One region of the Micromonospora sp. NPDC005413 genome, then DNA from elsewhere that is predicted to be linked to it. Evidence: riboswitches for the same ligand, from Rfam matches in the RefSeq annotation. Region 1 holds a riboswitch; each other region holds the start of a gene.
What was found. A riboswitch is a leader RNA that binds a small molecule or an ion and turns the genes downstream of it on or off. The one in region 1 is predicted to bind cyclic di-AMP.
Positions count from the first base shown of each region.

Region 2: linked by a shared signal. The riboswitch ahead of ABZS37_RS25480 (transglycosylase family protein) and the one ahead of ABZS37_RS24855 (hypothetical protein) in region 1 are both predicted to bind cyclic di-AMP.
Region 3: linked by a shared signal. The riboswitch ahead of ABZS37_RS21945 (hypothetical protein) and the one ahead of ABZS37_RS24855 (hypothetical protein) in region 1 are both predicted to bind cyclic di-AMP.
Region 4: linked by a shared signal. The riboswitch ahead of ABZS37_RS08710 (NlpC/P60 family protein) and the one ahead of ABZS37_RS24855 (hypothetical protein) in region 1 are both predicted to bind cyclic di-AMP.

Region 1 covers NZ_JBEXEV010000028.1:91,481-99,066, reverse strand. The annotation lists gene ABZS37_RS24860 (hypothetical protein) at 1-346, opposite strand, end outside; gene ABZS37_RS24855 (hypothetical protein) at 469-1,485, opposite strand; cyclic di-AMP (ydaO/yuaA leader) riboswitch at 1,542-1,672, opposite strand; gene ABZS37_RS24850 (cation diffusion facilitator family transporter) at 1,817-2,734, opposite strand; gene ABZS37_RS24845 (AAA family ATPase) at 2,841-4,958, opposite strand; gene ABZS37_RS24840 (alpha/beta hydrolase) at 5,066-6,013, opposite strand; gene ABZS37_RS24835 (carbonic anhydrase) at 6,184-6,807, shown strand; gene ABZS37_RS24830 (hypothetical protein) at 6,879-7,208, opposite strand; gene ABZS37_RS24825 (DUF3145 domain-containing protein) at 7,517-7,586, shown strand, end outside.
Region 2 covers NZ_JBEXEV010000030.1:40,881-48,466, forward strand. The annotation lists gene ABZS37_RS25465 (BTAD domain-containing putative transcriptional regulator) at 1-2,346, opposite strand, end outside; gene ABZS37_RS25470 (peptidase inhibitor family I36 protein) at 2,531-2,935, shown strand; gene ABZS37_RS25475 (peptidoglycan-binding domain-containing protein) at 3,031-3,513, opposite strand; cyclic di-AMP (ydaO/yuaA leader) riboswitch at 3,839-4,010, shown strand; gene ABZS37_RS25480 (transglycosylase family protein) at 4,010-4,678, shown strand; gene ABZS37_RS25485 (hypothetical protein) at 4,774-5,142, opposite strand; gene dinB (DNA polymerase IV) at 5,268-6,455, opposite strand; gene ABZS37_RS25495 (VOC family protein) at 6,513-6,950, opposite strand; gene ABZS37_RS25500 (YafY family protein) at 7,045-7,586, shown strand, end outside.
Region 3 covers NZ_JBEXEV010000022.1:92,443-100,028, forward strand. The annotation lists gene ABZS37_RS21940 (carbonic anhydrase) at 41-769, shown strand; gene ABZS37_RS21945 (hypothetical protein) at 825-1,844, opposite strand; cyclic di-AMP (ydaO/yuaA leader) riboswitch at 1,849-1,985, opposite strand; gene ABZS37_RS21950 (YibE/F family protein) at 2,152-3,522, opposite strand; gene ABZS37_RS21955 (metal-sensitive transcriptional regulator) at 3,892-4,188, opposite strand; gene ABZS37_RS21960 (copper ion binding protein) at 4,343-4,552, shown strand; gene ABZS37_RS21965 (hypothetical protein) at 4,567-5,538, shown strand; gene ABZS37_RS21970 (heavy metal translocating P-type ATPase) at 5,551-7,586, shown strand, end outside.
Region 4 covers NZ_JBEXEV010000004.1:251,669-258,518, reverse strand. The annotation lists gene ABZS37_RS08720 (NlpC/P60 family protein) at 1-531, shown strand, start outside; gene ABZS37_RS08715 (peptidoglycan recognition family protein) at 606-2,588, opposite strand; cyclic di-AMP (ydaO/yuaA leader) riboswitch at 2,823-2,959, shown strand; gene ABZS37_RS08710 (NlpC/P60 family protein) at 2,972-4,012, shown strand; gene dcd (dCTP deaminase) at 4,080-4,658, opposite strand; gene ABZS37_RS08700 (pyridoxamine 5'-phosphate oxidase family protein) at 4,736-5,293, shown strand; gene ABZS37_RS08695 (zinc metalloprotease) at 5,372-6,355, opposite strand; tRNA gene ABZS37_RS08690 (tRNA-Gly) at 6,570-6,643, shown strand; gene ABZS37_RS08685 (e9imm peptide) at 6,764-6,850, shown strand, end outside.

The DNA of each region.
Region 1 (7,586 bases):
CGCCCACCGCACCGGCGTGCCGCAGATTCGGGGTCAGCAGGAAGAGCACCAGCCCCACCATCACCGTGGTGAGCACCAGCTTGACCAGCACCCAGCGGTAGCGCAGCAGGCCCCACGGAGTGAGCAGCGCGCTGGTGACGCCGATCAGCCAGACCAGCACGCTCAGCGGCGCGAACAGCACGGTGCCGACCAGTGCCGCGACCGGATACATCACGGCCGGGTCGGCGCCACGCTGCACGGCGATGCCGAGGGTGAGCAGCACCAGGTCGGCGCCGAGCCAGCCGAGCGAGGTGACCAGGTGCAGGGTGAGCAGCCCCTTGCGGGCGGTGGGCGGGATCCGTCGCATACCGCGATGCTGCCCGCCGACGCCGGCCGGGTCGTCCGACGGCCGGCGACATCAGGGGTACGCCCTGTGACGTAGCCGTGGTCGGTGCCCCCCATGTGTGAGAGGCACCGACCACGGATGGGTCAGTAGACCGACAGGTGCACGTGGTTGGTGTGGTCGCTGGACGGGTCGCCACCCGCCCCGCTGTACGACTTCCACCCGCTGCTGGGCAGCCAGATCTGCCTGTACCAGATCACGTACAGCACGGCGAGCCGATCGGCGTTGCGGATGAAGTACGCGGCCAGGTTGTTGCCGTAGGTCTTGTCGCCGCCGGTGGCGTCGCCGCCGAAGCCACCCTTCTGCGCGGCGAAGTCGCAGGCCCGGCCCTTCGGGTGTTCACCGGAGCCGCTGGGGCGGTGGCAGGAGACGTACCGGGTGAAGCCAGCGGCCTTGGCCTGGTTGAGCGCGTGCAGGGTGCGCGGGGTGATGCAGCCGCTGGCCGGCGTGGGGTCGTTGACGCTGCACGACTCCGACGGCCAGGAGCCGTCGGAGTTGCGCGGCGCGGCCGTCGCGTTGGCGGCGGAGGTGCCCCGGTTGGAGCCGGTGTCGGCGGTGGTCCGCGGCTTGGGCGTGGTGGCCACGGTCAGGGCCCGTTCGGCCTGCTCCTTGCGCTTGGCCATCACCGCGACCTGCTTGCGCTGTTCAATGATCTCGCCGTCCAGGGCGACCCGGGTGCGGTTGGCCTGGTCCTTGGTGGCAAGCAGGTCGCGCAGCACCCGGTCCTCGTTGGCGGCCACCGCCTCCAGCGCGGCGGCCCGATCCATGAAGCCCTCCGGGGTGTTGCTGTTGAGCAACGCCGACATCGCGCCGAGCCGGCCGGTGCGGTACGCCACGCCGGCGATCTCGCCAACCTTGCCGCTGCGCTGGTCGAGCTCGGCCTCGGTGGTCTTCAGTTGGGTGGCGAGCTGCTGCTGCCGCTGCACGGAGGTGTCCAGGGCGCGCTTCGCGTCCAGATAGCCCTTGCTGGCCGCGTCGAGCTGGGCCCGCAGGGCCGGGGTGCCGCCCTCTTCGTCGGAGTCGGGTGCGGCGGCGGCCCGCAGGCCGCTCGGGGGTGCGGCCGAGGCGGCGCCGGCCGGGAGCGCGACGCCGAGGGCGAACATCGCGACGATCAGGGCCGCCAGTCGGGCGGAGGGTGGTCGTGCTGGTGCCACTGCGCATGTCCTTCCGTCAGCCGCCGACCGGGTTAGCTGACGGGTTCGGGACGGAAGATCCCTACCGCTGACGCGGATGCACCCCAGGAACGTGGTTCCCCGGTTCGCCACTCGGGCGATTAGGCGGCGACCACCACCGGCGCCGGGAGGGCGCCGCCTGGTGGAGGCCGGGACCGAGCCTACCGGTGCCGCTGGGGCAGGTGCAGCCGATGTGACGGACGGTGCGTACGTCGTCACGATGAATACCGACGAAGCCGAACAAAGCTCTTGAAAGCTACCGTCACCACTCGACCGGGCCGCAGGCCCCGGAGGCGGCGCTGGGCTCGATCTGCAACGTCGCGTGCTCGATCCGAAAGTCGTCGTGCAGGGCCGTACGCGCCGCGGTGAGCACCGCGCCGACCTCCGCGCCGGGCGCCATGGTCAGGTGCGCGGAGGCCACGTCCATGCCTGAGGTGAGCGTCCAGACGTGCAGGTCGTGCACCTCGACGACACCGGGCACCGCGGCCAACCGGTCGTGCACGGCGGTCACCTGGAGGTGTTCCGGGGCGGCCTGCACCAGGATGCGGACGGCGGCGCGTGCCAGCCGCCAGGTACGCGGCAGGATGAACACGCCGATGGCGACCGCGACCAGTGGGTCGGCCCACCACCAGTCGGTGGCGGTGATGAGCAGTGCCGCGCCGATCACGCCGAGCGAGCCGAGCAGGTCGCCGAGCACCTCCAGGTAGGCGCCCTGGAGGTTGATGCTCTCCCGGGCTCCGACGCGGAGCAGGGCGAAGGCGACGATGTTCGCGAGCAGGCCGAGCACGGCCACCGCGAGCATCGGGCCGGCGATGACCTCGTGCGGGTCGCCGAAGCGGCGGATCGCCTCGATCACCACGTAGACCGCGACGCCGGAGAGCAGGACGGCGTTGGCGAGCGCGGCGAGCACCTCGAGTCGGTAGAGCCCGAAGGTGCGTTGCGGGTCGCCGGTGGCGCGCCGGGTTGCGGTGATCGCGGCGAGCGCCATCCCGATGCCGAGCACGTCGGTGAACATGTGCCCGGCGTCGGAGAGCAGGGCGAGTGAGCCGGTGTGCAGGGCGGCCACCGCCTCCACCACCATCAGGGTGGCGAGCAGGCCGAACGCTGCCCAGAGTCGGCCTCTGTGCCGGTGTGCGGCATTGGCGACCGATCCATGGTGGTGGTCATGACCTGCGCCCACGAGATACACCCTCCGCTGCCAGTCAGGACCCGGTCAAATGTATGCTCACATCGCTATGTGTGCAAGTGTACGGCAGGCGGCTCTCGCCGGCAGCCACCAGCACGGATCAGCCGGTCGGGTCGATGGTGGTGAGCCGCTGAGTGGCCCGGGAGAGCGCGACGTACAGGGTGCGCACCCCGGCACCCGGATCGGCCCGGATCTCGCTCGGTGCGACCAGCACCACCGCGTCGTACTCCATGCCCTTGGCCTCAAGGCTGGTCACCACCTGCAACCTTGGTGCGTCGAGCGCGCCGAGCCAACCGACGACCTCGTCGCGGCGGGGGACCGGCGTGATCACCCCGACGGTGCCCTCCACCTCGGCCAGCAGGCCGGTGGCCGCCTCCACGATCGCCGTCTCCAGCCCCGCCGCGGGCACCACCAGCTCGACCGGATCGACCCCGGTGGAGCGGACGGCGGTCGGCAGCGGCAGGTCAGGGTAGAGCCGGCGGATCTCCGCCGCCGCCACCGCGAAGATCTCCGCCGAGTTGCGGTAGTTGGTGGTGAGCGTGAAATCGTGCCGCTTGCGCCGACCCAGCGCCTGGTCCCGGGCGCGGTCCAGCTCGTCGGGGTGGCCGGTCCACGCGGTCTGCGCGGGGTCACCCACCACCGTCCAGGAGGCCAGGCGGCCACGTCGACCGATCATCCGCCACTGCATCGGTGAGACGTCCTGGGCCTCGTCCACCACCACGTGCGCGTAGTCCCGGTAGTCCGCCGGGCGCTCCCGAGCCGCCGCACGCGCGGCCCGCTGCCGGTCGCCGAGGGTGCTCAGCTCGCGTACGCCGCCAGCGAGCTGGAACGGGTCGCGCCGGGCCCGGGCCGGCTGCGCCGGCTTGCCGAGCAGCGCGTCCAACTCGTCCAGCAGTGCCACGTCGGCGATGGTCAGCCCGGTCGATTCGAGACTCCGGTACGCGGCGTTGAGCAGCCGGATCTCCGCGGAGGAGAGGATTCCCGAGGCGTACCGGCGCAGCCGGTCCGGCTGCGCCAACCAGCCGAGCACGTGCCGAGGGTGCAGCCGAGGCCACCACGCCTTGAGGAACTCCCGAAACTCCGGCCGCTCGGCGATCTCGGCCTCGAAGGCCCGCTGCTCCGGCAGTCGAGTGATGCCCACCTCCCGGGCCTGGGCCCAGAGCGCGGCGAACACCCCGTCGAAGCCGGCCCGGCGCACCTCGTTGCGTCGGGCGCCCCGTTGCAGCGCGCGGTCCCGGACCCGGTCCAGCGCGGCCCGGTCCAGCCGCAGCAGCGTGCCCCGGTAGAGCAGCCGCAGCTCACCCGGGCCGCCGGGCACCGCGTCACGGGCCGCCCGTTCCAGCACCTGCCGCATCCGCAGCGACCCCTTCACCGCGGCCACCTCGGGCGGATCGGTGCGGGTGGCGGTCATTCCCGGAAAGAGGGTGCCCAGCGAGTGCAGGGTCGCCGTGTCCTCACCGAGCGACGGCAGAACCGAGGCAATGTACTCGACGAAGACCGATGACGGGCCGACCACCAGGATGCCGCCGCCCGCGTACCGGCTGCGGTCGGAGTAGAGCAGGAACGCGGCCCGGTGCAGAGCTACCGCGGTCTTGCCGGTGCCCGGGCCGCCCGCGACGATCGTCACTCCGGAGCCGGGCGAGCGGATCGCCTCGTCCTGCTCCCGCTGGATGGTCGCCACGATGTCCCGCATGCCCCGGCCGGTGGCCTTGGACAGGGTGGCCAGCAACGCGCCGTCGCCGACGACCGTCATCCCCTCCGGGGCGGCGGTCGGGTCCAGCAACTCGTCCTCGATCCGGGTGACCCGCTCGCCACGGGTCTGGATCGTGCGGCGGCGCACCAGATCCAGCGATTGCGCCGGGGTGGCCTGGTAGAAGGCGGCGGCGGCCGGAGCCCGCCAGTCGACGACCAGCGTGGTGGCGTCCTCGTCCCGGATCCCGAGTCGCCCGACGTGCAGCACCTGACGGTCGCGCAGGTCCATCCGACCGAAGACCAGCCCCTCGTGCTCGGCGTCCAGGGTGTGCCGCCGCTGCGCCGCGTGGAAGACCATCGCGTCGCGTTCGACCAGCGCACCGAACGTGCCCACCCGGGCCATCCGGTAGCCGTCGCGCTCGGCGCGGACCGCCGAGCGCCGCAGTTCGGCCAGTCGGGCGTACACCCGGTCGAGGTGGCGTTGCTCGGCGGCGATCTCCTGCTCCAGGCCGGTCTGGTCGGTCAACGCATGCTCCTTCGAAGATCGCCGGCAAGCGGCGGGAACCGCGCGGGCCAACGCAGAAGGGTACGGCCTCCGGCCCGGCCCGGCGCGCCCGAGGTGCGGGAACGGGGTCAGACACCCGTCGTGGCGGGGGTCGCGCCGTGTGTGCGGGGCGGCTGTTCGGCGAGCACCCGACGCAGGACGCCGGTCAGGGCGGCGTTCACCTCGTCCGGGCGCTCCATCATGAGCATGTGCCCGGCACCCGGGCAGACGGTCAGCTCGGTGGCCGGCAGGGCCGCGGCGATCGACTCGGCGCACGGCGGTGGGGTCAGCCGGTCCCGGTCGCCGACCAGGGCGGCGGCCGGCAGGTGGGCCAACGCGGCGAGGGTGTCCAGCCGGTGCTGTGTGCCGATGGAGGCGCGGAACCCGCCGATCGAGCGCAGCGAGGCACGAGCCACCGCCGAGGTCACCAGGCGGATGTCGGCCGGCTCGCAGCGGTCGCCGAAGAGTATCCACCGGATGCTCGGTTGCAGCGCGTTCAGCAGTGCCCGGGGCGCTCGCCACGAGCCGCACCGGGCCAGCACGCCGGCACCGGTCGTCTCGGCCAGCCGGATCAGTCGGGTGATCCGCGGCGAGAGCCCGTAGGCGGTGTGCGTGTGCCCCTCGGCGGTGGTCGAGACGAAGACCAGTCCGGCCGTACGGGCGGCGAAGTGCGCGGGGTGGCGGTGGGCGTACTCCATGATCGTCATGCCGCCCAGCGAGTGCCCGACCAGGAGCACCGGCCCGGCCGGCGCCACCGCGTCGATCACCGCGACCAGGTCGTCGCCGAGCTGGGCCAGCGTGGCCGTGGGCAGCGCCATGCAGCTGGACCGGCCGTGCCCCCGCGCGTCGTAGGTGACCACCCGCACCGCCCCGTCGAGCGACGAGGCGGTGAGCGCGTCGACCTGCCGGTGCCAGGCGCGTCCATCCAGTGTCCAGCCGTGCAGCAGGATGGCGGTGACCTGGGCGTCCGTCGGCCCCGTCGCCTCGACGTTGAGCCGTACGCCGTCCGGCAGACCGACCTCGAACCGCTCCGGCATCGCCACCTCCCCAGGGCCGCCCGGCACCACCAGCACCTCCGATACCCGGCGGTAACACCGGCTACCCGCCAGGACACCGCGCCAATCGCGCCGTGGCCAACATTCCCGACCCCGCCCGTGGTCTCCGACGGCGGGCCAAGCTGAACGGCATGGTGTCGTCGGGATCGCCCATGGGCGGGACGTCGGGGCAGGGGCGGCAGGCCGGCGGCACGCCGCGCGCCGCGCTGGCCGATCTGCTCGCCGGCAACCGGCGGTTCGTCAGCGGCCAGCCGGTGCATGGACACGACGTGACGGCCGCCGCTGCCGCCTCCGGCGACCAGCAGCCATACGCCGTGGTGCTCGGCTGCATCGACTCGCGGGTGCCGCTGGAGGCGATCTTCGACCAGACCTTCGGCGCGATCTGCGTGATCCGTACCGGTGGGCACGTGCTCGATCGCGCGGTGTGCGGCTCGATCGAGTACGTGGTCGGTCAGCTCGGCGTACCGCTGGTCATGGTCCTCGGCCACGAGCGGTGCGGCGCTGTGGGTGCCGCGGTGGACGCGCTGCGCACCGGGCAGCGGCCCGGGGGCTCGCTCGCGTACCTGGTGGACGAGATCGCCCCGGCGGTGACCGAGGCGGGGATCGACGATCCGGCGGTGCATCCGCTGGCGATCCGCCGGCACGTCCGGCGCACGGTGCACACCCTGCGCGAGGACGACCTGCTGGCCGGACCGGTCGCCGCCGGTCGGGTCGCCGTGGTCGGCGGCCTCTACGACCTGGCCACTGGCGAGGTCGCTCTGCTCGACCCGGGCTGAACCGTCCCGGAACGCGAAACCGCCCGCCGGATCTCCCGGCGGGCGGTTCAGGTGATGCGGTGGGGGAGGGCTCAGCCCTCGAAGACGCCGGCCGCGACCAGGCGCTTCTCGGTGGCCTCCCAGCCGTCACCCGGGTGGGTGGCAGCCAGGTTGTTGATCTCCGCCCGGATCTTGGTGGCGTGGCCGGCGGCGGCCAGCACGCGGATCTCCTCGACGAAGGCGTCGGAGTCCGTGCGCAGGTGCGCGGTCTTGCCGTTGGTCAGGTTCCGCACGTAGGCGTGCTTGCCGCCGTTGAGCGGGATGAGGTACTTGAACTCGCCCAGCACGCTGAGGGCGCCACCCTGGCCAGCCTGGCCGGCCCGGACGGACGCGCGCGCGGTCTTTGAGGTGTTGCTCGCCACGGAGGTACTCCTTGCAAGACGTACGGGAGGACTGGACGTCCGGGGGCTGTGTGCGGGCCCCACTGAACTCGGCCCGCGAAGGTCTAACGCGGCAGAAGCCGCCGGTGGAACTGTACAGGACCACGACATCATGCTGGTCGTCGCGGTGTCCTGAGAGGTAACGGCGACCACCCGTCCGGCTATTCCACCCGGCGTTTTTTCCGATTCCCTGGCGCACCACCCGCCACAGGAGTAATCATGTGTTGCAGTAACCACCTGGGTGGACGAGGTCGTAGGGGAAGACGCACCTCGCTCTCCGGGAGGTCACCGTGCCAACGCGTGGCGTCGTATACGTCCACTCGACCCCACTCGCCGTGTGCTCGCACGTCGAGTGGGCGA
Region 2 (7,586 bases), on a different contig from region 1:
CTGCCGGTCGGCCATCTCAGCCAGGTCCAGGCACGTGTGCCCCTGGTTGGCCGGGTCGTCGAGGGCCCGGAACAGCTCCAGTGCCCGCTGGAGCTGACCGGGTGCCTCGTCGAGCCGGCCCAGCCGGGCCTGGGCCCGGGCCAGACTGCGGTGCGCGTGTGCCTGCCCGGCCAAGTCGCCGCTGCGGTGCGCGGCGACCAGCGCCGTACGCTGCACCGCCAGCTGGTCGTGCCAGCTGCCCTGCCGGTCCAGGAAAATGGTCAAACTCCAGGCCAGCTGCCAGGCGTGCCGGTCGAACCCGCTGGCCGCGCACCGCTCGACCAGTGCGATCAGCACCTCACGCTCCCGGGCGAACCATGCCGTCGCCTCGCCGTGATCGCTGACCTTTTCGGGTCGGACCCCGGCGACGGCCGGCGGCAGCGCGATCGGGTCCCAGTGCGGGTGCAGCAGCACGGCAGCAGCGTGCGCGCTCTGCAGGTAGTGGTCGAAGAGTCGACCCCGCGCCACAGCCCGATCGCCGACCGGGTCCTGCTCGCCGGAGAGTTCGGCCGCGAAGGCCCGCAGCAGGTCGTGCATCCCGTACCGGTCCGGGCCCCGCTCCAGCACCAGGTGCGCGTCGGCGAGTTCGGCGAAGGCCGCCCGCACCTCGCGGTGCTCGACGCTGGCGAGGCTGGCTCCGGCCGCCGTACTGAGCGTCACGTCCGTGCTGCCGCCCACCAGCCGGAAGAGTCGGGCGGTCGGCCCGGTCAACAGGCGGTACGACCAAGACAGCGCCGTCCGCACGCTGCTGGCGTGGTCGCCCGCGTCCAGCCCGCCCAGCCCACCGTCGGTCCGCAACTGCGCGCCAAGCTCGGCCAGGGAGAGCTGAGGCCGGACAACCGCCCGGGCCGCCACCACGACCAGCGCCAACGGCAGCCGGTCGCAGAGCCCGACCAACTCGCCGACGGCGGCTCGTTCCATCGCGGCCCGCACCCCGATCCGTGCGTGCAGCAGTGCTTCCGCGTCCGCGGCGGTGAGCAGGTCCAGCACCAGCGGCTCGGCGCCCTCGGTGGCCACCAGGCCGGTCAGCCGGTCCCGGCTCGTCACCAGCACCAGGCAGTGGGCGGACCCGGGCAGCAGCGGCCGGACCTGCGCGGCGTCCCGGGCGTTGTCCAGCAATATCAGCATCCGTCGGCCGGCCAGCAGGCTACGGTACAGCGCTGTCTGCTCCTGCGGGTCGAACGGCAGCTCCCGGGGCGACACCCCGAGCGCCGTCAGAAAGCCGCGCACCACCTGCTCCGCGCTGCGCACCACGCCGCTGTGGCTGTAGCCCTGCAGGTTGGCGTAGAGCTGCCCATCGGGGAAATGCTCGACCACCCGGTGCGCCCAGTGCACGGCCAGCGCCGTCTTGCCCACCCCGGCCAGCCCGGAGATCACCGCCACCGGCACCGCACCCGGATGCGCCTCGGCAGCCGTCCGTAGCGCATCCAGTTGGGTCAGCTCCGCCGCCCGTCCGGCGAAGCCCCGGACGTCCGAGGGCAACTGCGCCGGGACCGGGTGTGCCTGGTCCAGCCGCGCGACGGGGCCGGCCGCAGTGTGCGTCGGGGTCGGCTCGGCGGGGGGTGTCGGCACGGTGATCTCGCCGCGCAGGATGGCCTGGTGCAGCTGGCGAAGCTCGGTGCTCGGGTCCGCGCCGAGCGCGTCGGCCAACTGGTCCCGTAAGCGGGCGTAGTACGCCAGCGCCTGTGCGCTCCGCCCGGCGGCGGCCAGCGCCTGCAGTAGCGCGGCGGCGACCGGTTCGTCGAGCGGGTCGTCGTCGGCGAGCCGGGTCAACGGGTCGATCACGGCCTCCGGCTCACCCCGGCGCAGCAGGCTGCGGGCCCACTGCACGACGGTTTCGGTGTGCCGGCGGTGCCAGTCCTGCCGGACCCGGGCTGCCCATTCGCCGGGCAACCCGGCCAGCGGCTCGCCGCGCCACAGCACCATTGCCCGGCGCAGCAGCGCTGCCCGCTCCGGGTCGTCGTCGGTTAGCTCGACGGCCCGCTGCCGTAGTGCGTCGAAGTGCTGTCCGTCGACCGTCTCCGGCGGTAGGTCCAGCAGGTATCCGCCGGAGCGGCGGACCAGCGCGTCCGGCGCCCCGGCAGCGGTCAGCACCCGGCGGATCCGAGCGAGGTAGACGTGCAGGTTGTGCCGGACCCGGGGAGGCGGGGAGTCACCCCAGACCCGATCCACCAGGGATTCAGCGCGAACCGGCCGGCCCACGTCGACCGCCAGCGCGGCGAGGACGGCGCGTTGCCGGGCCGCTCCCGCGTCGATCAGTTGGCCGTCCGACCACACCTCGACTGGTCCGAGGATTCGAATCTCCATGAATCGCCGCTCGCCCCCGTGCCGCCGGTCGGCCAACCCCGCCGGCACAGCCGGATTGAGGTTCCGGCAGGAATCCGTCGACCTTCCGCGCAGATCATCGTAGGCACAGCGACATCTCTCAATCCGATGTCGGCAATTCGACTCACGGCCGACGCGGTCGTGACGAGACCTGGAGGTCACTCACGTGCGAAGCATTCGGCGAAGGCTCACGTCCGCCCTGGTTGCCACGGTTGCCCTGACCGCCGCGTTCGGCGCCGCCCCGAGCCCGGCCCAGGCTGCCAACTACGCCTGCCCCTCGAACCTGCTCTGCCTCTACGCCGGGATCAACTTCTCCGGTGACGTCTTCTACCTCGACGGGCCGTACAACGGCTGTAACGACGTGACGCTGCCCTCGTACTTCCGCAACAGGGCCCAGTCGATCAAGAACAACCGGGCGTCCGGCACCGTCTCCACCTTCTGGGACAACGCCAACGCCACCGGCCTGCTCGGCTACCAGCACGCCTACGGCTACCGGGCGAACCTGGCGTACGACTCGGCCGCGATCGGCGGCACCTGGAACACGCGTATCGAGGCCGTACGGGTGTGCTGAGGGCCGGAGTCTCCGGTGCGGGGGAGGGACCGGAGACGCCACGACGGCGCCGGTCGGAATCCAACGGGGGATTCCGACCGGCGCCGTCGCGCGGGTCAGCCCGGGTAGTAGCAGACGTTCGGGATGACCGGGCCACCGTTGACCCCGAAGGTCGCGAAGCCCATCCACGCCCGGGTCTGCGGGCCGTACTCGCCGTCCTCGGCGATGTTCGCCCACGCCCAGGTGTCGTTGATCTTTCGCTGTGCGTACAAGACGGCGTTGCGGGTGTTGGTGCCGTACTGGCCGTCGAGCCGCAGCGACTGCGAGTAGCAGTTGTTCAGTGCCTCCTGCAACACCTTGACCGCGCTGTTGGAGTTGCCGTACTTCAGGTAGCAGGTCTTGTTACCGTCCTGCCAGCCGACGGTGGGCACGTGCATCTCACCCGGGTAACCACCGACCTTGTAGTAGGTCAGGCTGGTGCAGGTGGTGGCGGCCTGCGCGGCGGTCGGCGCGAGCGCGGCGAGTCCGGCGCTGGCCAGCACGGTCAGCAGGATGGCGGCGGCGCTGCGGCGCCCGGTGCGGTTCTGGTGGATCGGCATGATCTCCTCCTGAGCGGGCTTGGCTGCTCGGGTCAACCCGGCATGCCCAGAAGCATCGCGACCATCGATCTACCGTTTCTTGCTCGAACGTCAATTCGCCAACAGCGGTTCCAGCGGGGCGGTGACACACACCCGCTCGTCTCGGCACGCACCACCGGGACCGACGTCTGATCGGAAACGGTCCATGATGGTGACTGCACAGACGTCGATCGCTCGCAACCGCTGCGCGACCCGCCCCGCGTGGCCCGGTGAAGAAGTTCACAGGGGGTGGGCGACCGTCACCGAACGTGCCTAACGTCGGTCGGGTTCGCCATTGCGGACACCACGGCCGGCAACGCCAAATCCTGCCCCCGGTCGTCGGAACCCAGTCACCGGGCAGGAGCGGGGGACCCAACGTTCCTCGGTGCATGTCACCTCGGGGTGAAGCCGCCACCGTGCGGCCGGGCTCCTCGGCCCGAACCCGACAGCTCACCTCGCCGGCGTGGAGGAAGCTCACATGACGTCTGTCTACACCCCCCGTCATCGACGGGTCACCACCCGCCGTCTCGCCGTCGGCACCCTGGCCGTCGGTGCGGTCACCGGCGCCGTCGCCCTTTTCGGGCCGGCCGCCCCGGCTCAGGCCGCGGTCAACTGGGACGCGATCGCCCAGTGCGAGTCCGGCGGCAACTGGAAGATCAACACCGGCAACGGTTACTACGGCGGGTTGCAGTTCTCGCAGGGCACCTGGGCCGGTTACGGCGGCAAGAAGTACGCCGCCCGCGCTGACCTGGCCAGCCGCGGCGAGCAGATCGCCGTCGCCGAGAAGGTGCTCGACGGGCAGGGCATCGGCGCCTGGCCGACCTGCGGCAAGAAGGGCGGCTCCGCGACCAAGTCCACCGCGAAGCCGTCGACCAAGTCCACCGAGAAGTCATCGACGAAGTCGACCGGGAAGTCCACCAAGCCGCAGGAGCGGTCGTCGCGCGGCGAGCAGCCGGCGACCCGCAACCACGAGCGCACCGCGCCGACGGCGGGCGACCAGTACCTGGTCAAGCCGGGCGACACCCTGTCGGAGATCGCCGTCACCCACCGGGTGGCCGGCGGCTGGCAGGCCCTGTACGAGCACAACCGGCAGCTGGTCGGCGCCGACCCGGGTCTGATCTTCCCGGGCCAGCGGCTCAGCCTCTGACGGATGACACGCGAACGCTCGGCCGGGTCACCGGCCGAGCGTTCGCGTGTGTGGCGCTGAGCAGCGCCGCGTGTTCGTGGCGGTGCACCCCGCCGTCACGCCGCCGAGGCGGACGCCTTCGACCCGCGATGCGACGCCACCGGGTCGGCGTTGCGGGCCCATCGCTGGGCCGGTACCGCGCCCTTTCCGGGCCAGGCCGTGCCGACATCGTCACTGTCGTCGCCGTCCATGGGCATCTCGCCCGAGGCGGGCGTGCTGCGGGACACGCGCAGAGACTGCTCGGCGCCGGTGCGAGCCGTGCACGGCCAGGACTGCCCGGCGCACTGGAGGTTGCGGCACTGCCCCTCGTCGTCCGGCTCGTGGGCGCTCAGCACGTCGATCGCCAACTGCCAGAGCAGAGGGTCGGTCACGTCGTGCGGGCGCTCGGCGTGACGGCTCGGTCGGTTGCTGGTGTCGTCGGACATCGTGGGTCCCCCCTTGTCAGGCTGTACCCCACAAGGGTCACCCGTCAGCGGCTGGCTAAACCGCCGACCTGCTGTGATGTGTCTCCGGTCGCAGCTCGGTCGCCCGAACTCGGCCCGCAGACCGGTCAATCCGGCAGCAGCGGCATCTCGACGCCCGGATCCCGGCCGAGCAGCACCGCACGGGTGAGCGCCGCCGATCCGAACCGGTCACGGACCGCGTCCACCGCGGCGTCCAACTCCGCACCCGGTTCGCGGTGGAACGGCAGCTCCGGCTGTACCGGGTTGTCGTCCAGATTGCCCACCGAAACACCGACCAGGGTGACACCACGGCGATTGATCTCGGGCAGCGCGGCCCGTAGCAGCGCTCGCGCGGCGGTGAGCAGCGACGTCGTGTCCGCCGTCGCCTTGCCGATGGTGTGTGAGCGGGTCGCCCGGGTGTAGTCGCCGAAGCGCAGCCGCAGCACCACCGTGCGACCGGACCGCCCGGCCGCCCGCATCCGCCGGCTGACCCGATCGACCAGCCCGGCGAGGATGGCATCCAGCTCCTCAGGGGCATGCGGGGTACGGCCCAGCGCGTGCTGGGCGCCCATCGAGCCGCGCCGACGCCCCACCTGAACCGCCCGGGGGTCGCGATTGTGCGCGAGAGCGTGCAGGTGCCGACCGGCGCCCGCCCCGAGCATCGACACCAACGCGGCCTCGCCGAGTCGGGCCACCTCGCCGACGGTACGAATCCGTCGTTCCCGCAGCTTCGCGGCGGTGACCGGGCCGACGCCCCACAGCCGCTCCACGGGCAGCGGGTGCAGGAACGCCAACTCGGCGTCCGGCGCGACGACCAGCAGCCCGTCCGGCTTCGCCACCCCGCTGGCCACCTTCGCCAGGAACTTCGTGCGGGCCACGCCCACCGTGATCGGCAGGTGGACCCGTTCACTAACCTCCCGACGCAGCCGCTCGGCGATGTCGGCCGGTGGCCCCACCAGCCGCCGCAGGCCGCCCACGTCCAGGAACGCCTCGTCGATGGAGAGCCCTTCGACCAGCGGGGTGGTCTGCCGGAAGATCTCGAAGACCGCGCGGCTCGCCGCCGTGTACGCCGACATGCGGGGCGGCACCACGATCGCGTCCGGACACAGCCGGCGCGCCTGCTGGCCGCCCATCGCGCTGCGTACGCCCCGCGCCTTCGCCTCGTAGCTGGCCGCGAGGACCACGCCCCCACCGACGATCACCGGCCGCCCGCGGAGGCGCGGGTCGTCGCGTTGCTCGACCGACGCGTAGAACGCGTCCAGGTCGGCGTGCAGGATGCTGGCGCCGGGCGACACGTACACATGTTCGCATGGCGTCCGACCATTACGGCAGTGAGCTGGGCGAACGCGCGGTCAGTCGAGGCAGAACTCGTTGCCCTCGGGGTCGGCCATGATGAGGTGACCGGCGCCCAGCGGGGGAGCGGGCTCGTGACGACTGAGCCGGGTGGCGCCGTGCGAGACGAGCCGTTCGGCCTCTGCCTCCAGGGCCGCCATCCGCTCGTCACCCGCGAGCCCCGGAGCGGCTCGCACATCGATGTGTACGCGGTTCTTCGCCTGCTTGTGCTCCGGCACCCGTTGGAAGAACAGCCGCGGCCTGGAGCCCTCGGGGTCGACCACCGCTGAGGCGTCGTTACGGTTCTCCGGCGGCACCCCCATCGCCTCCAGTGCCTGCTCCCACGACTCGAAGTCTCCGGGCGGGGCCTGCACCTGGTAGCCGAGCGCCTCAACCCAGAACGCCGCCAACGCGGCCGGGTCGGCGCAGTCGAACGTGATCTGCATGTCGCGGGCCATGTCAGCTCCCTGATTCCTGATCTGGTCGGTCATGATCCCAGCCTCCCGCACCTAGCGGACAGGGTCGTTCCGCAATTCGTGCAACGATCGGCACATGACCGTCGAGGCGACGACCGAGCGGGTGCTGCGTCTGTTGGCGCTGTTGCAACGGCGACCGTCCTGGACGGCCGCTGAGCTCGCCGCCGAACTGGGGGTCACCGACCGCTGCGTGCGCCGCGACGTGCAGCGACTGCGGACGCTCGGCTATCCCGTGCACGCGGCGGCGGGTGTCGGCGGCGGCTATCAACTCGGCGCGGGCACCCGGCTGCCGCCGTTGCTCCTCGACGACGAGGAGGCGATCGCGACGGCGGTCTCTCTGCGGCTCGCCTCGGGCGGCACGGTCGCCGGGGCGGGCGAGGCGGCGCTGCGGGCACTCGCGAAGCTCGATCAGGTGATGCCGTCGCGGCTGCGCGCCGAGGTGCGGGCGGTGCACGGCTCCACGGAGACCCTCATCGGCCCGGTGGCCGAGATCGACGCGGAGCTGCTGATGACACTCGCGCGGGCCTGTCGAGACGCGGTGCGGGTCCGGTTCACCTACGCCGGCCGCGACGGTGGGGAGCGCGAACGGACGGTCGAGCCGATCCGGATGGTCACGAC
Region 3 (7,586 bases), on a different contig from region 1:
TCGGTTGACCAGGTCAGATGCGTGAAGACGAGGTGCGGGGATGAGTCAACCCGGGACACCCGGTGGGCAGCCGGGTCCGCAGCGGACCACCGACCGGGCGTCTGCGCCCAGCGAGCCGACCCGGGCGTACGCCGAGCTGACCGCCGGCAACCAACGCTTCGTCAGCGGTGCCCCACGCCATCCCAATCAGGATGCGGGGCACCGTGCTGCCGTGGCCGACGGGCAGCACCCGTTCGCGGTGATCGTCGGCTGCTCCGACTCCCGCCTGGCCGCCGAGATCATCTTCGACCGAGGGCTGGGTGACCTGTTCGTGGTCCGTACGGCCGGGCACACCGCCGGCCCGGAGGTGCTCGGCAGCGTGGAGTACGCGGTGACCGTGCTCGGCACCCCGCTGGTGGTGGTGCTCGGCCACGACTCGTGTGGCGCGGTGCAGGCGGCCCGGGAGGTCGTGGCGACCGGCACCCCACCTCGTGGGCACCTGCGGGCGGTGGTCGACGCCGTGCTGCCCAGCCTGCGCCGGGCCGAAGCCGAGGGCGTGGACGACATCGACGACATCGTCGACATCCACATCGCGCAGACGGTCGAGACGCTGCTGGGGCAGTCGCCCGTGCTGGCCGACGAGGTGGCGCAGGGGCGGTGCGCGGTCGTGGGCGTGTCGTATCGGCTCGCCGCCGGAGCGGTGCGCCCGGTGGCCGCCGTGCCGGCCGGCTTCGCGACGCTCGACGTGCCGGCGGGGTCGACCGACCCGGCCGCGTCCGCCGTCGCCTGACGCGTCGAGGGCCGCCCCGCGACGCGGAACGGCCCTCGACGGGGGATCGTGCGGGTCAGAGCAGCGACATGTGGACGTGGTCGGTGTGGTTCGACGGCCCGCTGTACGAACTCCACCCGGTCGCCGGGAACCAGATCTGCCGGTTCCAGATCACGTAGTAGATGCCGAGCCGGTCGGCGTTCCGGATGAGGAACGCGGCGACGTTGTTGCCGTACGTCCGGGTGTCCTCGTTGTGCCACGGGGCGAAGCCGCTCTTCTGCAGCGACCAGTCGCAGGCGCGGCCCTTCGGGTGCTCCCACGGCCCGCCGGAGCGGTAGCAGCCGACGAACCGGCTGAAGCCGGCCCGCTTGACCTCCTTGTACGCGTGCAGGGTGCGAGGCGTGACGCAGCCGGACGTGGTGGGGTCGTTCTCGCTGCACGACTGGGGCTTCCAGTCACCGTCCGACGTGCGACCCGGGCCGATGCGGGCGACGGGCGAGGTGGCATCCACCAGGCCGCCGGTGAAGCCCTTTCCGCCGACCAGGGAGAGCGCCTTGTCCGCCTCGCTCTTCCGCTTCGCCATCAGGGCGGTCTGCTTCTGCTGTTCGCGGACCTCCGTGTCGAGGGCCAGCTTGGCCTGCTCGGCGCGGGCCTTCACCGTGTTGACCTCGGAGAGCTTCTTCTCGTTGACCATGTTCATCTCGTCGAGCACCGAGGCGCGCTGGACGAACGAGTCGGGGGCGTCGCTCTCCAGCAGCATCGCGATCGCGCCGATCCGACCGGTCCGGTACGCCTGGGCGGCGATCTGCCCGACCTGTGGGGCCAGCGCGTCCAGGTCGGCCTTGGCCCGGTCGACCTCCAGCGCCAACTCCTGCTGTCGCTTCTTGGATTTGTCCAGCTTGGACTTGGCGGCGGAGTAGTCGCGGTTGGCCTGCTCGATGACGTCGTTGAGCAGTTGGGGCTCGCCGTCCTCCTCGTGCCCGGACGGTGTGGGGGTCGTCGGGGCGGCATGGGCCGGGAGGGGCCCGGCGAGCACGGTCAGTGCGGCGATCACGGCCACCACGGGTGTCAACCAGCGGCGTAGGGGTGCCGTCACAATGTTCCCTTCCGTCGACCGCCGACCGGGTTAGCTGACGGGTTCGGGGCGGAAGTGGCCCCTACCGCTGACGCGGATTCACCCCACGTACGCGTACCTGGGTCCCCGGCTCGCCGGTTGGCGATTGGGCGGTGGCACCGCAGGCGCCGCTTCGCGCCTTCATCGGTAACCGGCAGCGAGGTTACCCGAGAGCCGGCCTGGTGAGCTACGCCTTGATGTCGACCAAAAGTGTCATTTCGCCATGGCGTTGAGTGACCAGTGACGCGGTTCTCAGGGCGGATGCCCAAACTGGTCACGCTGAGGAGTGTCACCATGCCGTATCTGTGCTCCTGTTCGACTCCGGCCACCGGTCGGTGGCGGTGGGTGGGGGTGGGGTCCGCGTCGGATCCGGCTCGCCGGGTCGGCCTGTTCGCGGTGAGATGAATGCGGCCAGTGCCTCCGCCCGGGCCGGCTGAGGTCGCGGGGCGGGAGCGTCGGCGGACGGAGGGGCATCCGTGCGCCCGGCGGCGGTCACCACCGCGGCCAGCCCGGTGGTCAGTGGCACGGCGGCGATCAGACCGAGTGTGGCCACCGCGCTGCGGACGATCTCCTGCGCGAGGAACTCGCTGGTGAGGATCTGCCCGATCGGCCGCGAGTCGGCGGTGAGCAGGAGCAGCAGGGGTAGCGACGCGCCCGCGTACGCCAGCACGATGGTGTTGACAGTGGAGGCGATGTGCGCGCGGCCGACCCGGGTGGCCGCACGGTACAGCTGCAACCGGGTCAGCCCGGGGTTCGCGTTCGCCAGCTCGGTGACGGTGGCCGCCTGGGTGACCGTCACGTCGTCGAGCACCCCGAGCGAGCCGATGATGATCCCGGCGAGCAGCAGGCCGTGCAGGTCCACGTCGCCCTGGAACATCGACAGTGTCGTCGCATCCTCGCTGCCGAAGCCGGTGAGGTGGGTTGCGGCCGTGGCGATGGTGGCGAGCACACCGGTCAGCACCAGGCTCCCCAGGGTGCCGAGCACCGCGACCGAGGTCTGCGCGGTGACCCCGTGCGTCAGATAGAGCACCACGAACATGATGAGGGCCGCGCCGACCACCGCCATCAGCAGGGGTGATTTGCCTGCGCCGATGCCTGGCAGCACGAAGGTGAGCAGGATGGCGAAGCTGGCGGCCAGCCCGGCGAGCGCCGCCAGGCCCCGCCACCGACCGAAGGCGACGATCGCGGCGGCGAAGACCACCGCCAGCCACACCATCGGGGTGCCGCGCTGATGCTCGGCGATGTTCCAGTTGCTGGTGGTGGGATCGGTCGGATCGGTCAGCTCGACCAGGATGACCTCGTCGCCGACCTCGACCCGGGGCGCGCCGGGCCCGTCGGGCACCGGTGTCCGCACCTGCTGGCCGGCGGTCGGCCCGTCGTCCACCCGGACGTCGACCGTGCCGCACGGCCCGGCACCGACCCTCGGTGTGCCCTCGGGGCTCGACGGCACCGGCGGGCACGGCTCGGTCACCACCCGGGTCACCGTGCCGGGGTAGCGCGGCACGTCCGCTCCGCCGTCGGTCTGCGGGGACCCGCCGCGCGGCCAGAGCAGCGCGGCGGCGAGCACGGTGGCGACGAAGAGGGGCACCACCGTCATGACGAGGATCCGTCGTACCCGGGGCGGGGCGGACGGAGCGGGGTGGGTGTGGTCGGAACCCAAGGCGAGACTCCCAACGATCCGGTGCGGGGTACGGGTCAGCGGGCCGGTCGGTTCACCGTTGCCGTGGAAACGCGGCGAGAGGTGCGGCAAATCGCTGGCTGCCGACCGCTCGATCACGGACGGTCAGTGCCCGGCCCGGTCGGCCGAAGGCGCCACGTCGTGGTGGCGCCGGTGCCCGGCTGTGCAGCGGCATACGGAGGGTCATCGTGGAAGATGCTAACCAGCGCGCCCCGGGGTTGCAGGTCGCGACGGAGTGTCGGGTGGTCGAACCGGCGGAGCCGGGCCTGGGTGGCGGGCCACAACGTGGTGGCGCTCAACGCGCAGTTGCTGCGCCGGGTCCGTCTCGACCCGGCGCCGGACTGAGGGCTGTCAGCCGCGCTTCATCAACCGGCCGACTGCCGCCATCATCTCGGTGGCCATCTCGTCGGCCCGGCCCTCGGCCGCCCCCTCGTGCATGCAGTGCCGGGCGTGCCCGTCGAGCAACCCCAGCGCCACCTTGTCGAGTGCGGCCTGGATTGCGGAGATCTGGGTGAGCACGTCGATGCAGTAGCGGTCGTCGTCGACCATCTTCTCGATGCCGCGGACCTGCCCCTCGACGCGACGGAGCCGCGTGAGCAGCTGGTCCTTGCTGGCGGTGTACCCGCGGATCGGGGTGGGTGCGGTCATGTCGACAAGGATAGCGTACCCCTGGGGGGTATGGTACGGTCGTCTTCTCGCCGGATACCCCCACCGGGTACCGGTAACGTGCAAGGGCAGAGGTCCGCCTTCGGCTTACCCCCTGGGGGTATAGGCTTCGGAGGCGGCGAAGGGGGACGTTCCGATGATCAACACGACATACCAGGTGCAGGGCATGACCTGTGGGCACTGCGTCAGCGCGGTGAGCGCCGAGGTCGGTGCCATTGAGGGCGTGCGTGACGTCCAGGTCGACCTCGCGGCCGGCCGGGTCACCGTCAGCAGCGACCAGCCGCTGGACACCGGGGTTGTCCGGGCCGCTGTCGACGAGGCCGGCTACGACCTCGTCGACGCGTGATCGGAGGGGCCGGCATGCGCACCGTGACGAGATTGGCCGGGTTCGTCGTAGGTCTGGCGGCGGTCTTCGGCGCGACCTACGGGGTCGGCCGGCTGGTCGACCCCGCCCCGGTCGCCGACAGCCGGCACGACGGCGGTGCCGTCCACGCGACAGGGGAGCACGACGAGGCGACCGACCGGCTCCCCGGCGGCCTGCTGGTCTCCGACCGCGGCTACACCCTCGAACCGGTCGACGCCCCGGCCGACGAGTTCGCCTTCCGGGTGACCGGGCCGGACGGGCGCCCGGTGACCCGGTACGACGTGGCGCACGACAAGCGGATGCACCTGATCGTCGCCCGACGGGACCTCTCCGGCTTCCGTCACGTGCACCCCGATCTGGCCCCGGACGGCACCTGGCGGGTCGACACCCCGCTGGCCGGCCCCGGGCAGTGGCGGGCGTTCGCCGACTTCACCCCGACCGGGGGCGAGCCGCTGACCCTCGGCGTGGACGTGACCGTCCCCGGTGAGCTGACCGAACGGCCGCTGCCCGCTCCGGCGACCAGCACCACCGTCGACGGCTACACGGTCACCCTGACCGGTGCGCCGACGCCCGGCCGCACGTCACCGTTCACCCTGACCGTCAACCGGGACGGGCAGCCGGTCACCGACCTTGAGCCCTACCTGGGCGCGTACGGGCACCTGGTGGCACTGCGCCGGGGCGACCTGGCGTACCTGCATGTGCACCCGGACGGAACGCCCGGCGACGGGCGGACCCAACCCGGCCCGGCCGTCACCTTCCTCGCCGAGGTGCCCTCGGCCGGCAGCTACCGGCTCTACCTCGACTTCCGGCACGGCGGGACGGTGCACACCGCGGAGTTCACCGTCGTCACCGGCACTCCCCCGGCCGGCACTCCAACGGCCGACGCCCCGCCGACCGGGGGCGACCCCAGCGGACCCGCACCGACCGGCGGCGCCGACCACGGCACCCCCGGGCACGGGCACAACTGACGGGACCAGACGATGACCACCACCAGTAGACCGTTGCCTGCGGTGCCGAACCGGATCCAGTTGGCGATCGGCGGCATGACCTGCGCCGCCTGCGCCGCCCGGATCGAAAAGAAGCTCAACCGGATGGACGGGGTGAGCGCCACCGTCAACTACGCCACCGAGAAGGCGACCGTCCGGTACTCCGACGGCGTTACGCCGGACGACCTGATCGAGACCGTGCGGAAGACCGGCTACACGGCCGCACCGCCGTCGCCGCCCGCCACCACCGAGGAGCCGGTGGATCCGCTGAAGGGCCCGCGTACCCGGCTCTGGGTTTCGGTGGCACTCAGCCTGCCGGTGGTCCTGCTGGCCATGGTCCCGGCCTGGCAGTTCGACTACTGGCAGTGGCTGTCGCTGACCCTGGCCGCCCCGGTGGTGGTCTGGGGTGGGCTGCCGTTCCACCGGGCCGCCTGGACCAACCTGCGGCACGGCGCGGCAACCATGGACACGCTGGTCTCGCTCGGCACCCTGGCCGCGTTCGGCTGGTCGCTCTGGGCACTCTTCCTCGGTGACGCCGGAATGCCCGGGATGACGCACCCGTTCCGCTTCGACATCACCCGCACCGACGGCGCCGGCAACATCTACCTGGAGGCCGCCGCCGGGGTGACCGTGTTCATCCTGGCCGGCCGCTACTTCGAGGCCCGATCCAAGCGGACCGCAGGTGCCGCCCTGCGCTCCCTGCTCGAACTCGGGGCCAAGGAGGTGGCGGTGCTGCGTGACGGGGTGGAGACCCTGATCCCGGTGGACCGGCTCGCCGTCGGTGACCGGTTCGTGGTCCGCCCCGGGGAGAAGATCGCCACTGACGGGGTGGTCGACGAGGGCACCTCCGCCGTCGACGCCAGCATGCTCACCGGTGAGTCGGTGCCGGTCGAGGTAGGCCCGGGCGACGGCGTGGTCGGCGCCACCATCAACGCGGGCGGGCGGCTGGTCGTCACCGCCACCCGGGTCGGCGCGGACACCCAGCTCGCCCGGATGGCAGACCTGGTCGAGCAGGCGCAGAGCGGCAAGGCGGCCGTGCAGCGTCTGGCGGACCGGATCTCCGGCGTCTTCGTGCCGATCGTCATCACGCTGGCCGTCGGCACGCTCGGCTGGTGGCTCGGCACCGGGGCCGGCCCGACCGCCGCGTTCACCGCCGCGGTGGCCGTACTGATCATCGCCTGCCCCTGCGCGCTCGGCCTGGCCACCCCGACCGCGCTGCTGGTCGGCACCGGCCGGGGTGCTCAGCTCGGCGTTCTGATCAAGGGGCCGGAGGTGCTGGAGTCGACCCGGCGGGTGGACACCGTGGTGCTGGACAAGACCGGCACCGTGACGACCGGCCGGATGACCCTGGTGGACGTGGTGCCGGCGAGCGGCGAGGACCGGGCCGAGCTGCTCCGGCTCGTCGGCGCGGTGGAGGCCGCCTCCGAGCACCCGATCGCCCGTGCGGTCGCCGCGGGTGCCGCCGAGGCCGGCGCGCTGCCCCCGGTGACCGGCTTCCGCAACCTCGAAGGGCTGGGCGTGACCGCCACGGTTGACGGGCGGGACGTGCTGGTCGGCCGACCCGGGCTGCTGCGTGAGCGCGGGATCGACGTACCGCCGGAGGTCGAGTGGGCCGTGAGCGACGCGGAGGCCGCCGGCCGTACGGCGATCGTCGCCGGCTGGGACGGGCGGGCCCGGGGCGTGCTCGCGGTCGCCGACGTGGTCCGGCCGACCAGTCGGGCGGCGGTGGCCCGGCTGCGCGCGCTGGGGCTCACCCCGGTCCTGCTGACCGGGGACAACACCACCGTGGCCCGCGCGGTCGCGGCCGAGGTGGGCATCGACGAGGTGATCGCCGAGGTGCTGCCGGCCGGCAAGGTCGACGTGGTCAAGCGGCTTCAGGCCCAGGGGCGCTCGGTGGCGATGGTCGGTGACGGGGTCAACGACGCCCCGGCGCTGGCCCAGGCCGACCTCGGGCTGGCCATAGGCACCGGCACCGACGTGGCGATCGAGGCCTCCGACCTCACGCTCGTCCGGGGCGACCTGGACGCCGC
Region 4 (6,850 bases), on a different contig from region 1:
CGGGCCAAGTACGACGGCGAGAAGCAGAAGCTGGACGCGCTGATCGTCACCCAGACCAAGCAGCAGAACGACCTGGCGGCCAAGAAGAAGCAGATCGACGCCGAGATCAAGCAGCTCGAGGCGTCGATGCCCAAGACCACGGTCGTGACCGCGGCCTGCCCGACCATCAACGGAGTGGTCAGTGCGGCCGCCCGTACCGCGATCAGGACCGCCTGCGGGAAGGTCGGCAAGCCGTACGTCTGGGGCGCCACCGGCCCGAACTCGTTCGACTGCTCGGGGCTGACCCAGTACGCCTACAAGGCCGCCGGGATCAGCCTCACCCACCACACCGGTGACCAGTGGAACGAGGGCAAGGCCATCTCGCGAGCCGACGCCCGCCCCGGTGACCTGGTCTTCTTCTTCGCCGGCCTGAGTCATGTCGGGCTGTATCTGGGCAACAACCAGATGGTGCACGCCCCCCGGGCCGGCAAACCGGTGCAGGTGTCCAGCATCAACACGATGCCGGTCGCCGGGTTCCGCAGACCCGGCTGATCCCCACAGGCACGACGACGGCCCCCGGTCACCGACCGGGGGCCGTCGTGGTTATCGGTGGAGCGCGTGGCGTCTCAGCGGGGCGCGCCCACCGGTGACGGCAGCAGCTGCACGTCGGCTAGATCGACGTACATGATGCGGTGGCCGAACTGGATCTGCGCGTAACGGTTCTGGCCGCGGATCACCGTCCAGTCACCCGGCGAGGAGCCGTCGAACGTGCTGGCCCGGTAGTACTCGCCGGCCAGAACCGCGCCGACGGCGTACCGCTGCCCGGCGGACAGCGTGTACTGGAGTGGTGAGATCGCCTGGTAGGGCACCCCGGCCGGGTAGGCGGCCTGCTCCGGGTACGCCCGCCCGTACACCGGGATGGTGGCCCGTCCGGGCTTCGGGGTGGCCACCACGCCGACGGTCCAGCTGGCGGTCGGCGCGGACGCCGGGTTGTGGAACCAGGCCCGCTGACCGAGATACCAGATCGCCGTCCAGTCGCCCTGCCGGCCGGCGAGCGCGTACGTCTGACCGGCGGAGGCCCGGGCGCCGTGATCGGACACCTCCATCGTGTTCGGGGTGCCGTTTGGGCGGAGCGCGATGTCGTTGACCAGTGGGGCGTCCGCGGACGGCGCGCTGCGCAGCACCACGGCCGAGGAGCCGCGTGGCGCGCACGGCACGCCGACGGTGACGCAGCCGATGAACGCCGGCTGGTTGGTGGCGTAGTCCGGGTCGATCCGGACCAGCCCGGTGGCCGGGGTGCCGGTGTCCAGCCGAGGGGCGTGCAGCAGGTCGAAGTAGTGCGTCCAGTCCCAGTACGGGCCCGGGTCCCAGTGCATCCCGCGCACGGTCGAGGCGACGGTGCCGGGCACGTTGTCGTGGCCGATGATGTGCTGGCGGTCCAGGGGGATGCCCAGCCGCAGCGCCAGGTGCCGGACCAGCTTCGCCGAGGTCCGGTACATCGCCTCGGTGTACCAGGTGCCCTGCGCCGCGAAGCCCTCGTGTTCCAGGCCGATCGACTTGGCGTTCACGTACCAGTTGCCGGCGTGCCAGCCGACGTCCTTGGTCTTCACGTGCTGGGCGACGTGCCCGTCGACCGATCGCAGTGAGTAGTGCCAGCTCACGTACGTCGGGTCCTGGACGAGTTGCAGGGTGGTCGCCCAGCTCGCCTCGGTGTCGTGGATGACGATGTACTCGATCTTCTGCCGCGCGGGCCGGTCGGAGAGGTCGTGGTTGCCGTAGTCGCCGTCGCCGAACGCCTCGTAGGGCGCCGGGATCCACTCGCAGGAGATGGTGCGAGGGCATTCCAGCCCGTCCGGGCGAGCCAGGCGGCGCAAGCCCAGCCGGTCCAACCAGGAACGCTGCGGCTGCACCGCGCGGGCCGGCAGCGTGATGCGCTGGCCATCGTCGGTCACCCGGGACTCGCCAGCGCCGATGGTGGTGAAGACCTCGTCGGCGAAGGCCGCCGCGGCGTCAGCGCTGTCCGCGCCGGCGTAGCGGGCCACCGCGCCGTACCAGGCCGCCGGGTCGGTGTCGGCACCGACCGGCGCGCCCAACTCCCTCTGGTACGCCCCGAGCAGCGCGGCCCCGCCCCGGATGTTGACGCCCGCATCGGTGCGCAGTGCCTCGGGGGCGGCGCCGGTCAGCGCGGCGGCGGCGTCCACGGTCTGCAACGCGGCGGCGGGCGGCGCGGGATCCTCGGCCGGCCGGGGGGCGGGCAGCCTCGCGGAGCGGGAGTCGTCGCCGCGTGGGTCCTCGGTGCCGGCGTCGTGGTGGCCGCGCCCGGGCAGGGCCGCCACGTGCCGGGCGTCGGTGAGGTGCATCGGGCCGTAGCCGCCGCTGGTGCTCGGTGTGCCGGCGTTGCTGTCCCAGCGGGACTCCAGATAGGAGACGCCGAGCAGCACGACGGTCGGCACACCGTACTCGGTCGCCGCGGCGGCGTACTGCTGCTGGCGGTCGACGGTGGGCGCGGCGGCGGCCGGGCCGGAGGGTAGCGGCACCGCGGTCGCGGCGGCGACCACGGCGGCGGCGAGCAGTGCGCGCCGGCCGGTCGACAGGGTTGAGTGGCGCATCGAACCCCCTAGATGTTGCGAGTGAAGGTGAGGTCACCTTCGCGCCGCCCGGGAGTCTGCGTCAATACCTTTCCATGTATCGAGGTATTTGGAAAAAAATCTTCACACACGGTCGGTGACCCTTTCGGATCGGTACGGAGTGTCACGGCCGCACGGGTTGCGGATCGGTAACAGCCGTCTCTACTCTGGTCATTTGTCGGCCCGATAGCAGGTCCGCCCAGCCCGGGCGGTAACGGACCGACACCGCCGAGTCGCTTCCGAGCGAACCGGGGACCCAGGTTCTCCCGGGGTGAATCCGCAGCCATTGCGGTAGGGCGCCAACTTCCCGCCCGAACCCGTCAGCTAACCCGGTAGGCGGTCAGGAAGAAGGAGTACGGAACCCGGTGGCACTCCATGCCCCGCGGCCGTCGTCCGAGCGGTCGGCGTCAGCCGGCCCGACGTCGATCGTGCCGCGCCCACGCTGGTCCCGCTTCACCACGGCCCTCGCCGCACTGGCCGGCGTCGCCGTCGTCCTGACCGGCAGCGCCACGGCGGCCCACGCGGACCCGTCCGTCGCCGAGATCGAGCGCCAGATCGACGCCGACTGGAACAAGCTCGAACCGATCATCGAACGGCACAACGCCACCCGAACCGACCTGGCTGCCAAGCGCAAGCAGGCCGACGCGCTGGCCGCCCGGATCGCCCCGCTGGAGCGCGAGGTCGACGCGGCGATGGACAAGGTCAGCGCCATCGCCGTCCGTGCGTACAAGGGCGAGAACGTCTCCACCGTCAACGCGATGTTGGGCAGCCGGTCACCCAGCGAGGTGGTCGGCCAGCTGGAGATGCTCGACCGGTTCGCGCACAACCAGCAGCAGGACGTGCGGCAGGTCGCGGACCTGCGCGACGAGCTGGCCCAGCAGAAGGCGCCGCTGGACGAGATGGTGGCCCAGCTGACCCGCACCGAAGCTCAGTTGGCGGCGAAGAAGAAGCAGATCAACGAGGAGATCGACCGGCTGCAGAAGCTGCGCCTCAAGGTGTATGGCAACGGTGGCGGCGGTTCGCTGCGCCCGGCGCCCTGCCCTGGCAGCTACCCCGGCGGCGCCGCGGGCACGGCCGTCAAGTTCGCCTGCGCCCAGATCGGCAAGCCCTACGTGTGGGGCGCCGAGGGCCCGAACTCGTACGACTGCTCCGGGCTGATGCTGGCCGCCTGGGCCAAGGCTGGCGTGTCGCTGCCGCACAACGCCGCCGCGCAGAGCCGCGTCACCAAGGACGTCAGCAAGGCCAACCTGCGCCCCGGCGACCTGGTCTTCTACTACAGCGACATCCACCACGTCGGCATGTACGTCGGCGGTGGCTGGGTGGTGCACGCCTCGCAGGCTGGTCAACCGGTCAAGATGAAGAAGGTCGACGACGGCCCGATCCACAGCTACGGCCGCCCAGGCTGACCCATTCCCGACGCATGAGGGCCCGTCGCGATCCGTTCGCGGCGGGCCCTCGTCGTGCGTTCAGGGATCAGCGGGTGGGCCAGGCGCGCCAGTTCTGCCAGGCGCGGCTCGGCGTCGGCCCACGTTGGCCCTGGTAGCGCGAACCGTAGACCGCCGAGCCGTACGGGTGCTCGGCCGGCGAGGAGAGCCGGAAGATGCAGAGCTGCCCGATCTTCATGCCCGGCCAGAGGGTGATCGGCAGGTTCGCCACATTGGAGAGCTCCAGCGTCACGTGACCGGAGAAACCCGGGTCGATGAAGCCGGCGGTGGAGTGCGTGAGCAGCCCGAGCCGGCCCAGTGAGCTCTTTCCTTCCAGCCGGCCGGCGAGCTGGTCGCCCAGCGAGATGACCTCCAGCGTCGAGGCGAGCACGAACTCCCCCGGGTGCAGCACGAACGGCTCGCCGTTGGGCACCTCGACCGCTGAGGTCAGGTCGTCCTGCTGCATCGCCGGATCGATGTGGGTGTAAAGGTGGTTGTTGAAGACCCGGAACAGTCGGTCGAGTCTCACGTCGATGCTGGACGGTTGGACCAGGGTGGGCTCGAACGGCTCCAGGCCCAGCGTGCCGGCCTTGATCTCGGAGACCAGGTCGCGGTCGGAGAGCAGCATCGGACCACCATAGCGAGGTAGGCGGTGACCAGCGTGTCGAGGTCGCTCTTCGTACATTTGTTCGATAGAATGCCCACATGGCTTCCTGGTCCGACTTCGCCGCCGACGAGCCCCGACTCGCCGACGGGATCCGCGTTCTCCTTCAGCAGTACGGGCCGGGCTTCGGCTATCTGGCCACGGTCCGCGCCGACGGTGGGCCCCGGGTCCATCCGGTCTCCCCGGTCATCACCGACGAGGGCCTCTTCTGCTTCGTCATCGACTCTCCGAAGCGCCGTGACCTCGAACGGGACGGCCGTTACGCGCTGCACTCGTTCCCTCCGGAGGAGAGCGACGACGAGGCGTACGTGGCGGGGCGCGCCCATCCGGTGACCGACCCGACGCGGGTGGCACGGTTGGCGCAGGGCGCCCGTGCGGAGCCGCAGGTCGACTGGCGGCTGTTCGAGTTCACCGTCGACGTGGCGATGCTGACCCGCCGCGAGCAGCACACCGCGGGCATTCCGGGTCTCGCGCCGGGTCGGCCGGCCGTTCGGGTCTGGCTCGACCCGCACGCCCCGTCGGCGGCGGCCGCGCCGCTCGTCGTACCGCAGACGCGCCCGACCCGTCTCAACCGCGACGTCCAGTACACGGCCGCCTGACCACGGCCGGACCCTGAGGCGGAGACGCCGGTGCCGACTCCGTCACGACGGAGCCGGCACCGGGTGTACGCGGAAGAGTTACGCCGCGCGGTACGCGTTCCACGCGGTCAGCATGCGGGTCGCCTGCCCCGGGGTGAACTGGTACATGCACGAGTCGTAGGTGTAGTCCATGAAGTTGGTGATCGGGTCCAGCCCGGTCGCCGAGCAGGTGTTCCGCCCGGTCGGGCACTGGTACGCGGGCGACGCCTCGGCCGGGGTGTCACTGACGCTGTCACCCGAGCCACCGCAACCACCCTGGAAGGTGTGGTACAGGTTCAGCCAGTGCCCCACCTCGTGAGTGCCGGTGTCGCCCTGGTTGTAGTTGGTCGCGGTGCCGCCCGGCAGGGACTCGTTCAGCGCGACCACGCCGTCCATGGTGTTCAGGTTCCGCTGCGGGAAGGTTGCCCAGCCCAGCAGGTCGTTGCTCAGCTCGCCGAGGTAGATGTTGAGCGTGTTCTTGCCGCCCACCCGCAGCGAGGACTTCATCGACCGCTCCGCCGACGAGCCCTGCACGATCGGGTACCACGACGGGTTCGTCACCCGGTTGATCTTGTCGAGCCGGAAGGCGAACGCGGTGACCGCGCCGCCGGTGCCCCCGGCGTACGCCTGGTTGAGCACACTGATCTGCGAGGTGATCAGCGAGTCCGGGATGTTGCCGCCGGCCCGGGTGCTGTTCTCCTGGATCACGTGCACCACCACCGGGATGGTGACGGTGGCCAGCGCCATCGCGCCGGCACCCGTGCGGAAGCTGGCGCGCTCGCGCAGCGCCGCCGCCAGGTCGGCTTCCCGCTGGCGGACCTGCGTGGCGGTCAGCTCGTTCGGGTCGTGCTTGGCTGCGGCACCGGGCTTCGCCCGGGCGTTGGCGTGGCTGTCGGCGGGCTCCACGCAGGCGCCGCCGGGCGCCGCCGAGAAGGCCGAAGCGGCCGGAACGACGCCCACCGCAGCGGTGCTGAGCAGCAGCGCGAGGGTCGTCGACGCGACACCGGCGGCACGCCGGGTCAGCAGGTTGGGACGGAGTCCCATGGGCCCACCTCTTTCTGGCGGCGTGGCAGGGGGTGTGTCACGCCGTGGCTGGAAACGTGAGGCAGACGTTACAACTCATCGATCAATTTGAGAACGGCTATATGTTGCCGCCGGGAAACTTCTTTCCTCGGGGGAGGCCGGGCCGGCAGGGCGGCCGTCGCGCGGGGGTACCTGGGTGCACGGGCTCGGTGACTCGGGTACAGTGGTGCCGCTTGCGGGTGTAGTTCAATGGCAGAACATCAGCTTCCCAAGCTGACAGTGCGGGTTCGATTCCCGTCACCCGCTCCACACACGGAAGCCCTGGTCAGGACCAATGGTCCCGCCAGGGCTTCCGTAGTTCTAGGTCGTGCTGAAACAGGGATGGGCCATTAGCGGGCCATTAGGCACCCGCGTGGGGCGGAGTTGAGGGTGGAACGTGACGAAGTGATCGTCGTTGTGCAGCGGCTCATGGAGGGCGACTACACCGACGACGAGGCAAACGGCTGGCTGGACCGT